Regions from separate parts of the Paraglaciecola sp. T6c genome, predicted to be linked through region 2. Evidence: predicted binding sites of a transcription regulator. Region 2 holds the regulator's gene; the other holds the start of a gene.

Region 1 (5,261 bases), 920 kb from region 2:
CATCCGACATATCCAGTTTATTTACCCGTATGCGCAAGCGAATGTCATCGCCCGTTGGGGTTAAGGATTCGATGTGCCCCACATCTTCAATTATTCCGGTAAACATAATGTCTTTTCACTCATATTAACTGTGTAATCTGTTTGAACATCGCGCTGATTTGAAACGAACAGGCTAGGTTAAACGAACACCCTATATTAAACACGCCCGTTATTTCCGTTATGTACGGGTCACTTGGCGTGGGTAGTAAATTATGTAAAGCGCGCCGTCAGCTTTAAATCTGGGCCGACTTGGCGTACATCCTGCCATTGTAATTCAAAAGCTTGCTGCATTTGGGTTAATTCGTCCACAGCAAATAAATCTCGGCCTTTATCTCCTAATAGTTTGGGCGCTTGGTACAAAATCAATTCATCTATCAGTTTATTCTGTAATAACGCCCCTGCAAGCTTCGCCCCTGCCTCTACCCATATATGGTTAAACCCGCGCTGGCCAAGGTGTTTCATTACATCTTGCAGGTCAAGTTGCGCACCGTTTGATTGGGCTTGATATTGCTCAACATGATCTGGAAATTCAGCTGTATTTGGCTGGCTATTGATAATCACAATGGGAGACGATAAAGCAAATAAATGCAGATCAGGGCGCATCTGGTTGCGCCCATCGAGCAAAACTCGCACAGGTTGGCGTAAATTCACTTCTGCTAACGCATTTCTTGCAAAACCCAATTCGCTGTAACGCACATTCAATGAAGGGTTATCCGCCAGGACCGTGCCCGAGCCAGACAATATCGCGCAACTCTGCGCTCGGTGGCGTTGCACATCTTCACGGGCTAAGGGCCCGGTTATCCACTGGCTTTCACCATTATTTAACGCGGTTTTGCCGTCCAAGCTTGATGCCAGCTTAACAGTAACCCAAGGCTTGCCTGTTTGCATGCGTTTGATAAAGCCGCGATTAAGCGCTTTGGCTTCACTTTCAAGTAAACCACTGCTTACCTGAACACCCGCGTCACTGAGCTTTTGTAAACCACTGCCGGCTACGAGTGGGTTTGGGTCAACCATAGCGGCAACAACGCGTTTCACCCCTGCGTCTAATAATGCTTCGGAGCATGGGCCGGTACGCCCGTGATGATTGCACGGCTCTAATGTGACGTAAGCGGTCGCGCCTTTGGTGCGCTCACCCGCTTGGGCAATGGCATGAATTTCTGCATGGGGGGTCCCGGCTTTTTGATGCCAGCCTTGGCCGACAATATTGCCTTGGGCATCAGTAATAACACAGCCCACATTGGGATTCGGCGAAGTTGTGTATTGGCCTTTTTCAGCCAAGCGGATGGCCAAAGCCATCATTTTTGCGTCAAGCGCAGAGAATTGCGTCACTCTACAACCTTATCAATTTAACTCTAGGGCACAGGAAAAACGTAAATCATTCGGCATGTTAGTCACCCAAACGTGCGATTTCTTCGCCAAATTCGCGAATATCTTCGAACGAGCGATACACAGAAGCAAAGCGTACATAGGCCACTTTATCCAGCTCTTTGAGAGCGTCCATAATTAGATTGCCCAAGTATTCACTAGTGATCTCACGCTCGCCTGTGGCACGCATAGCCGATTTAAGACGACTGATACACTGCTCCACTTGCTCGGTACTCACGGGGCGTTTTTCAAGGGCACGCTGTAAACCTGCCCGCAACTTATCTTCGTTAAACGGCTCACGAGAGCCATCACGTTTAACCACGCGAGGCATCACCAATTCAGCCATTTCAAAGGTAGTGAAACGCTCTTTACACATAGTACATTCACGACGGCGGCGCACTTGGTGCCCGTCAGCCACTAAGCGAGAGTCAATCACCTTGGTTTCTTGGATAGAACAGAAGGGACAAAACATAAAATATTCTTCAACCAAGTAATAGTAAGGTCATAGTATGCCGACCCAATAAATAAAAAGCCAGATTTGCGCGCTTACCACGGCCTTAATTCACTAAAATCTGCTGCCAAAAGGTTATATGGCACAAAAATCGCTTTGTTCTAATGCAAAGCCATTTATGGTGTCAAATTCAAGGCGATAACCGGTGAAAAAGATTAGTGTATGTATCATAGGGGCAGCGGTATCATTTCTATCAGCTTGCTCTGTATTAAGCTCTGACGACGCTGACATCGAGCAAACAAAGGTAACCGGCCCACAGTACAGCACCCATCATTATGTTGCCGTATTGGCTAAGCAATTATTTTTTACTGCTAAACCTATTTACATGGAAAAGAGCGTTGCTGTCGGCACGTTTTTGCCAACAGAAAGTATTGATGGCAAGAACATGCCCTCAACCAATGAGTTAGGCCAGCAAATTCAAGAAAGCCTAGTAACCTTGGCAACCCAGGCGGGGTTAAACGTAATCGAATTTAAAACGGCTTCTGCCATTAAAATTCAGCACAATCAAGACCTGATGCTCTCTCGGCAAATTGACGAGATAAACGCCCAAGTACAAACCGATTACTACCTTACCGGCACCTACTCATTACAGCAAAAGAACATCGCCATTAACGCACGGCTTATTGAAGCCAGCTCACAAAAAGTGATTGCTGCCGCCACAGAAGTATTCCCCAGTAACGTGATGTGGGAACAAGAAAAAATCATGCTGAAAAATAACGGTTTATACCGTAACGCCTACTAGGAGCACCAGATGAAACCTCTACTATTAGCAACTTTATGCACGGGTCTTCTGGGTGGTTGCTCCTCTATGTCCTCAATCATGCCCTTTTCAGATGATGACGACGCAGGCCGAGACTACGCCAACGCATCTTCAGATGCCCAAGCTGTGCAAGCACAACCTCTTTCGCTTTCTGCCATCGAAACTAGTGCTGAATTTAATCAAGACGTGCAACAAAAACTCATCAGCAATCAGCCAGCAGCCGTGCAACATAAGTTGCTAGAAATGGCAAAAAAGCCCAAGGGATACGACAAAGACATTAATTTTTATGTACGTGGTTTAATGCAAGATTTAGCCGGCAATTTACAATACGTGAACAATACCACTCCTGTGGCCGTCACCAGCTTTGTATTACTAGACAGTGATTACAGCAAAACGAATTTAATCGGCACACAAATGGCCGAGAGCGTCATGCACGAAGTGCACAAATTAGGTATTCCTGTGATTGATTTTAAAACCACAGATTATGTTCGCGTGACGCCCGACGGGGATTTCATCTTTAGTAAGGACTACGAAGAATTAAACGGCGACTCACCTATTCGTTACGTGTTGGGCGGCACCCTAGTCAAATACAATGATGGCTATTTAATTAACGCCAGAATGGTCGGTATTGATTCAAAAGCCGTGGTCGGCTCGGCGCAGAGCTTCATTCCTAACAACGTAGTCAGCGCTATGATGTCGAATGAAAAAAGCATGCAAGACGTCGAAGCGGATAAAGGTATGGCTAAAAAGACCATTGTTCAGGGCTGACAACACTGCTATCAATTTGAATAACGCCAAGGCGCGTCATCAAGGTTAATACACTGCCGAAAATGTGCTTTGTATTTAATCGATTGGATTATTCAGTTGATTCAATATTTAATAATTTAAAACAATACTTTGTGTCGAATAGTCCCTCTAACTTACTTTTTAGATCGTTAAGAGACTTAGGGGTCGCGTCATCATTGGCCAGCGGCTGTTATGAGCATAATGATTCGCATGTTTAAAACAACAGCTCAACGTATGCTAATTAGAGCGCTTACGTTAATCAGATTTGTTCTTCAAAGCCTCTAACAACATAATACTCAGTCGCCTATTTCTATACGCATATCGGGCCTTATCCTCAGTATTCCCAGTTGCTCTAGGGCGAATATCTTTATTGCTCACGCCAAATAAAAGACAGTATCCGAACCCTAAATCAATAAAAATTTAATGTTATGAATAAAAATTCTCCAAATTTCAATAATAAGATTACATTTATGACTAAAGGCATTGTTTTGCCAATTACGAATAAAATCTAATCTGAAAGCGGCAAAATTTAACCTTTAGCTAACATAAGAAAAATATAATGCCGCCAACAATGCCGTACTAACTGACTAATTCAACTCAATAAATATTGATAGGTAATAATGGGTAAAATTGTAGGTCACAAGAGAAAATTGATTTTTATCAATGCCAATCAAACAGCTGTACAAAAAAACAACCTATTAATGAATAAAGAAAAATACTAAAAATCTGACAAATCGGTAACATCGTAAGTGTCTACCAATCGGTTTACACCTTTTATAGAGGTCAACAGCGCAAGTTATTTACAATAAAGACTAAAACTAATCAAAAAAGTGTCGATAACTTATTCGAGAAAGTTAAAAACGTCTTTTTACTTTCCAAGTCATTACTAAATTTTAAGAATCAGGAGGGTTGTTATGCAACCAAATAAAAGATTGAGGAAAACAGTACTAGCAGGCGCTTTTGTATTAAGCGCAGGTAATGCTTTTAATGCTAGTGCTGATCTTTTTCCCGTTACAGCAGGCGCTATCCCAGATGTAACAGCAGGTTTAGTCGCTGGATACACGGAGCTGTCATTCGGTGAAGGTATTATCGGCTCAAAAGTGGGAGAAACCTGTACATTGAGTGGATTTGCAAGCGTTCCTGAGGATGATTTGCAATTTGATATTGGCGCAAATGGCACCGATAATGCGGATGGAACGTACGGAGATTTGACAGGAGAGGCTTGTGTTGACTCAACTGGCGAAGGCTCATTAGTACTCATTGAGATAGAAGGAGCTGCTGGCTCAACCGTAGCTGTGAGCGTCCCCGATGTAACAGGTACTGGTTACACTTATTCAGCAACAGCAAATAGTTGCGTTATTGATTTCGATGGCGGCACTACTGATACACTGGACTCCTGCCAAACATTTTCGTCTGAGACAGTTATTAATGTCGGTGTGTCAGGCACCCAATCGGACGGTGTAAATACTAATGCAGATGAACTTCCGAATGCTGCAAAAGGTTATGCTGCAATGGTCGGTAAAACTCGCATGGTGCTAGCAGGCGCAATTACTGTTGACAGTGAAATTGCCGCAGGCACTACTATTAACGACAATATTATTGTTCAAGTGACGTACGAATAGGAAGCAGAAAATGAAATACGCAAATAAATTTAAGAAAGCCGCGCCTTTACTGTTATTACCTATAATGGGCGTTGCATCGGCAACCGATGTCACTGTCCCCCTTAGCTTTACCACTTTACCAGTGATAGAAATAGAAGAAATTCAGCCGCTAGCATTTGGTGACGTACTGACACTGGCT
Region 2 (5,261 bases):
ATGACTTTGCACTTTCTCATCCTGGAGGTGCGCTTGGGCGCAAGCTTTTACTTAAGCTTGATGACATCATGTGCCAAGGGGATCTGATGCCTTTGGTTGGCACGACCCAAACGATTAGCCAGGCACTACTTGAAATTTCGCGCAAAGGGCTAGGAATGGCGGGTATCGTTGGCGATGACGGGCGTTTGCTGGGTATTTTTACTGACGGTGATTTACGACGGGTACTGGATGCCAGAGTCGACATTCACACAGTCAGTATTGAAAGTGTTATGACTGCTAATTGTGTTACAGCATCTCAAGAAACCTTGGCTGCTGAGGTGTTAAACGTCATGCAGAAACGCAAAATCAGTTCACTGTTTATTGTTGATGACAATCACCTTCCGGTCGGTGCCATCAACATGCAAACCTTGTTATCAGCAGGAGTGATATAATGGGCGACGTTAATACGTTATATGGTGCTAAGTCATCTTCATTAATGGACAAGCTTTCCCGCATTAAATTACTGACTTGTGATGTAGATGGGGTGTTCTCTGACGGGCGCATATACATGGGCAATGACGGCGAAGAATTGAAAGCGTTTCATACTCGTGACGGTTTTGGAGTTAAAGCCTTATTAAACATTGGTGTGCACGTTGCGGTTATTACCGGACGTGAATCAAAAATAGTGCACAAACGCATGTCAGCGTTAGGGGTCGAGCATATTATTCAAGGTTGTGAACAGAAAAACGATGCGCTTTTGGCGTTGCAGCGCCAGTTAAATATAGGCAAAGACGCTACCGCATCCATCGGGGATGATATGCCCGACGTGGGAATGTTTACCTTGAGTAACGTCGCCGTAGCGACACACGATGCCCATCCATTTGTACAGAAACAAGCTCTGTATATTACCCAAATCAATGGGGGCTTTGGTGCTGTACGCGAAGTTTGCGACCTAATTTTGCACGCCAAAGGCAAGTTAAACAAAGTCAGTGGTAGTAGCGTATGAATCGAGTCACCCTCAGTATTGGGTTATTGTTTTTATTAGTCATCGCCATCAACTTACCCGACTGGCTAGCTGATGAGGACTTGATACCGCGAACTGAAACCGAATCTGCTTGGCAACCAAACTACCAAGCAAGTGAAATGCTAAGCACTCTATTTGATAAAGACGGCCGTTTGAGCCATCAGGTCTTTGCTACTAAAATGGAACACTTTGATTTGCTCGGTTTTACTTTATTCAAAGAGCCTCAATACACGATATTTGTTGCGTCACAGACTGCGCCTTGGCAGGTATCAGCCAAAGACGGTACTTTGTATGAAGACAATCGGATCCAATTAGAGAATAATGTCGAGATACGTAATCAAGATGAGCAAGGATTTGCTCGTAGCATTCGCACGGACTTCATCGAGATAAACTTGATCGATAAAACCATGGTGTCTGACCAACCAGTAAAAATATTTGGTCAGCACTATGTCATCAACAGTAACGGTTTTAAAGCCAATTTAACGACCCAACAATATGAGCTACTTGATCATGTGCAAACCATTTATCAACCTCAGCCTTAGCTTAGTTGCCTTAGCAACATTATCATTTTCCCCATTAAGCATGGCTGGCAAAGAAGATTTCACGCAAGCGATAAAAGTGGACTCGAAGTTTCAGTTCGGGGACGGTAAAACTAAAAAGTCTATCTTTCGAGAAGACGTGCACATCAATCAAGGTAGTTTGAATGTGTATGCCGATGAAGTAGAAGTCGACGCGAGTAAAGGCGAAGGTAACGAAGTTTTCATCGCGACGGGTAGCCCGGCTAAATACTCTCAACAACAAGAGCAAGGGGGCAGTATTGAGGCATCAGCCAATCGCATTGAATATCGCAGAGATTTACGCACACTAACCTTAGAAGGCGATGCACAGCTGAAGCAGAACAATAGCAGTGTAAAAGGTGAGTCGATAGTGTTTAACATGGAACTTGAACAAATTGTCGCGCAAGGAGAGAGCGAGAGTGAAAATAGCGGACGAGTTACGACTATTTTTCAACCAGCTAAGAAATCAGCGAGCAGTAAAAAGCAAACTGACGCGAAAAAGTCCAGTGATGCTGAAGTCAAACCAAAACAGGATGAAACTCCATAATGGCGACGTTAAAAGCCTCGCATTTGGCTAAATCCTATAAATCGCGTCAAGTTGTGCGTGATGTCAGTCTAGAAGTGTCCACTGGCCAGATTGTCGGTTTACTTGGTCCAAACGGTGCAGGTAAAACAACCACGTTTTATATGATTGTCGGTTTGGTTCCCTTAGATAAGGGAGAAATCAGTATTGATCAGCAAGATCTTACCCTACAGCCCATGCATATGCGCGCTCGTTTAGGGATTGGTTACTTACCCCAAGAAGCCTCTATTTTTCGAAAACTGACAGTCTATCAAAACTTGATGGCTATCTTGCAGACACGCAAAGAGCTCAGTGCAGAACAAAGAGAACAGCAAGCGGATTCATTACTCGATGAGTTCAATATAAATCATATTCGTAACAGTGCTGGTATGAGTTTGTCTGGAGGTGAACGCCGCCGGGTAGAAATAGCGCGGGCACTGGCAGCCGATCCAGAATTTATTCTGCTCGATGAGCCGTTTGCCGGTGTTGATCCTATTTCAGTTAATGATATTAAAAAAATTATTCAACATTTACGTGACCGTGGTATTGGTGTTTTGATAACCGACCACAATGTAAGAGAGACACTCGATGTGTGTGAGAAAGCTTACATTGTTAGTCATGGTGAACTCATCGCTTCTGGCACGGCAGAAGAAGTATTAAGTGATCAACGTGTAAGAGATGTATACCTAGGCGAACAATTCAGGCTATAGTTAAGCTGAAAAAGCCGCTCATTTTATCGAGATTATACTCAGGCGCTTGGTGAGACATTTACAGTCAATCGAATCAACCACAGCATATTTTTTAGTTTGCAACGGACAGAATAAAGAAGTAAATGAAACCCTCTTTACAATTAAAATTTAGTCAATCACTCACTATGACGCCACAGTTACAGCAAGCTATTCGTTTGTTGCAATTGTCTACGTTAGATTTACAGCAAGAAATTCAAGAAGCCTTGGATTCCAACCCGCTGTTGGAAGTTGAAGAGCCTACGGATCAGGAATCCGGCGATAGTGCGTTAAATGACAATTCCCTCGACCCGTCTTCTAAAGATACCAATGAAATAGTTGATACCAGCAGTGACAACTTAGACTCAAGTGAAGCGTTCGAGAAAAACGAAATCCCAGAAGACTTACCTACGGATACCACTTGGGATGAGTACATCAGCGCTTCTTCCGCACCTGCCTCTAGCATATCCAGTGGTGCCGGCGGTGATGACGAACAGATCTTTCAAGGCGAAACCACAGATAACATTCAAGATCATTTGCTGTGGCAAATGCGTTTAACCCATTTTAGTGATACCGATGTCGCGATTGCGACAGCGATCATTGATTCTATCGATGAGTCTGGTTATTTGACCATGAGCGCTGAAGACGTTCTGGCCAGCATGGATGATGAAGAAATAGAGCTCGATGAAGTGGAATGCGTACTTAAGCGTATTCAAATGTTCGACCCAATTGGGTCAGGCTCTCGTACACCACAAGAATGCTTGCTAGTGCAATTGCGTCAGTTTGCTCCTGATACACCCTGGTTAGAAGAAGCGAAGACCTTGATTGGGGACTATGCCGACCTTTTGGCAAGCAAGGATTACCGTACTTTGATGCGTAAATCTCGCCTTAAAGAGGATGATTTGCGTGAGGTCATGCGTTTACTTAAAACGCTCAATCCGCGTCCAGGCAGCGCCTTGATCAAAGGTGAAGCAGAATACGTTATACCTGATGTGTCAGTGAGTAAGAAAAATGGCCGTTGGACAGTAGAGCTTAACCCAGACAGCCTACCCAAATTGAACGTTAATCAACAGTATGCTGCAATGAGTCGTAGCGCGAAAAACACCAGTGATAGTCAATTTATTCGCTCACACATGCAAGAAGCCAAATGGTTTATTAAAAGTGTTGAGAGCCGAAACGATACCTTATTGAAAGTGTCAAACTGTATAGTACAGCAGCAAATGGGCTTCTTTGAACATGGGCCTGAGATGATGAAGCCTATGGTACTAAATGACGTAGCCGAAATGGTGGATATGCATGAATCTACAATTTCTCGTGTTACTACCCAAAAATATATGCATACCCCTAGAGGTATATTTGAGCTGAAATATTTCTTCTCGAGCCATGTTGCAACTGAGACAGGCGGAGAGTGCTCGTCAACGGCGATACGCGCATTGATTAAAAAGCTGGTCGCAGCTGAAAAACCAAGCAAGCCGTTAAGTGACAGCAAGATTGCTCAATTGTTGGCCGATCAAGGCATCATGGTCGCTCGGCGAACAATAGCAAAGTACCGGGAATCTCTGATGATACCCCCGTCGAACCAACGAAAAAGCCTATTGTAGGCTGATTAAAGAAGGAAGAGGCGATATGCAAATTAATATTACTGGTCACCATGTGGATGTAACCGATTCACTAAAAGATTATGTCGATACTAAATTTACCAAGCTCGAGCGACACTTCGATCAGATCAACAATGTTCACGTCATTCTCAATGTAGAAAAGCTCAACCAAAAAGCGGAAGCGACAATACATTTGAATGGGGCAGATGTATTTGCCACCATGGAACACAACGACATGTATGCGGCAATAGATGGCCTAATCGATAAACTCGATCGGCAAGTTATCAAGCATAAAGAAAAAGCTAAACGCCATTAACCCATCAGGTAAATAATGGAAATATCAAATATTCTTCACCCTGACTGCGTCGTATGCGCAGTTCAGGGGTCCAGCAAAAAGCGCATTTTAGAGCTTATTAGTCAATTGGCATCTGAGCACCTTGTTGAAGTAGACCAAGCGACCATTTTATCCAGTTTAGCGGGGCGCGAGAAAATGGGGTGTACGGGCATTGGTGGTGGTATAGCACTACCACATGGCCGTATAAAAGGGCTAGAGTCAGCCCTAGGCGTGCTTGTAACGTGCCAACCTCCGGTCCAGTATGACGCCATCGATAACATGCCAGTGGATATCTTCTTTGCTATTTTAGTACCAGAGGAAAAGGCCCAAGAGCACCTACAAACCTTGTCGGCGATAGCCAAAAAATTCGTTGATAAAGACATTTTAAATCGTTTGCGCAGTGCAACCACAGACCAAGAATTATTTCAGGTACTCAGTTAATTATGAAGCTTATTATCATCAGTGGGCGTTCAGGCTCAGGG

What was found. The regulator sigma-54, encoded in region 2, starts transcription at its own class of promoters, with help from an activator protein. The targets are predictions, from matches to a motif close to GTTGGCACGNNNNTNGNNT.
Region 1: a site for sigma-54 is predicted at 1,994-2,012, ahead of PATL_RS06665 (FlgO family outer membrane protein). Genes of this name have one in related genera too.

The regions. Positions count from the first base shown of each region.
Region 1 is NC_008228.1:1,574,991-1,580,251, reverse strand. It holds gene PATL_RS06680 (riboflavin synthase) at 1-106, opposite strand, end outside; gene ribD (bifunctional diaminohydroxyphosphoribosylaminopyrimidine deaminase/5-amino-6-(5-phosphoribosylamino)uracil reductase RibD) at 250-1,368, opposite strand; gene nrdR (transcriptional regulator NrdR) at 1,427-1,876, opposite strand; gene PATL_RS06665 (FlgO family outer membrane protein) at 2,061-2,657, shown strand; gene PATL_RS06660 (FlgO family outer membrane protein) at 2,667-3,443, shown strand; gene PATL_RS06655 (hypothetical protein) at 4,376-5,083, shown strand; gene PATL_RS06650 (hypothetical protein) at 5,094-5,261, shown strand, end outside.
Region 2 is NC_008228.1:652,824-658,084, forward strand. It holds gene PATL_RS02895 (KpsF/GutQ family sugar-phosphate isomerase) at 1-431, shown strand, start outside; gene kdsC (3-deoxy-manno-octulosonate-8-phosphatase KdsC) at 431-985, shown strand; gene lptC (LPS export ABC transporter periplasmic protein LptC) at 982-1,545, shown strand; gene lptA (lipopolysaccharide transport periplasmic protein LptA) at 1,586-2,107, shown strand; gene lptB (LPS export ABC transporter ATP-binding protein) at 2,107-2,832, shown strand; gene PATL_RS02920 (RNA polymerase factor sigma-54) at 2,955-4,448, shown strand; gene hpf (ribosome hibernation promoting factor) at 4,474-4,761, shown strand; gene ptsN (PTS IIA-like nitrogen regulatory protein PtsN) at 4,777-5,220, shown strand; gene rapZ (RNase adapter RapZ) at 5,223-5,261, shown strand, end outside.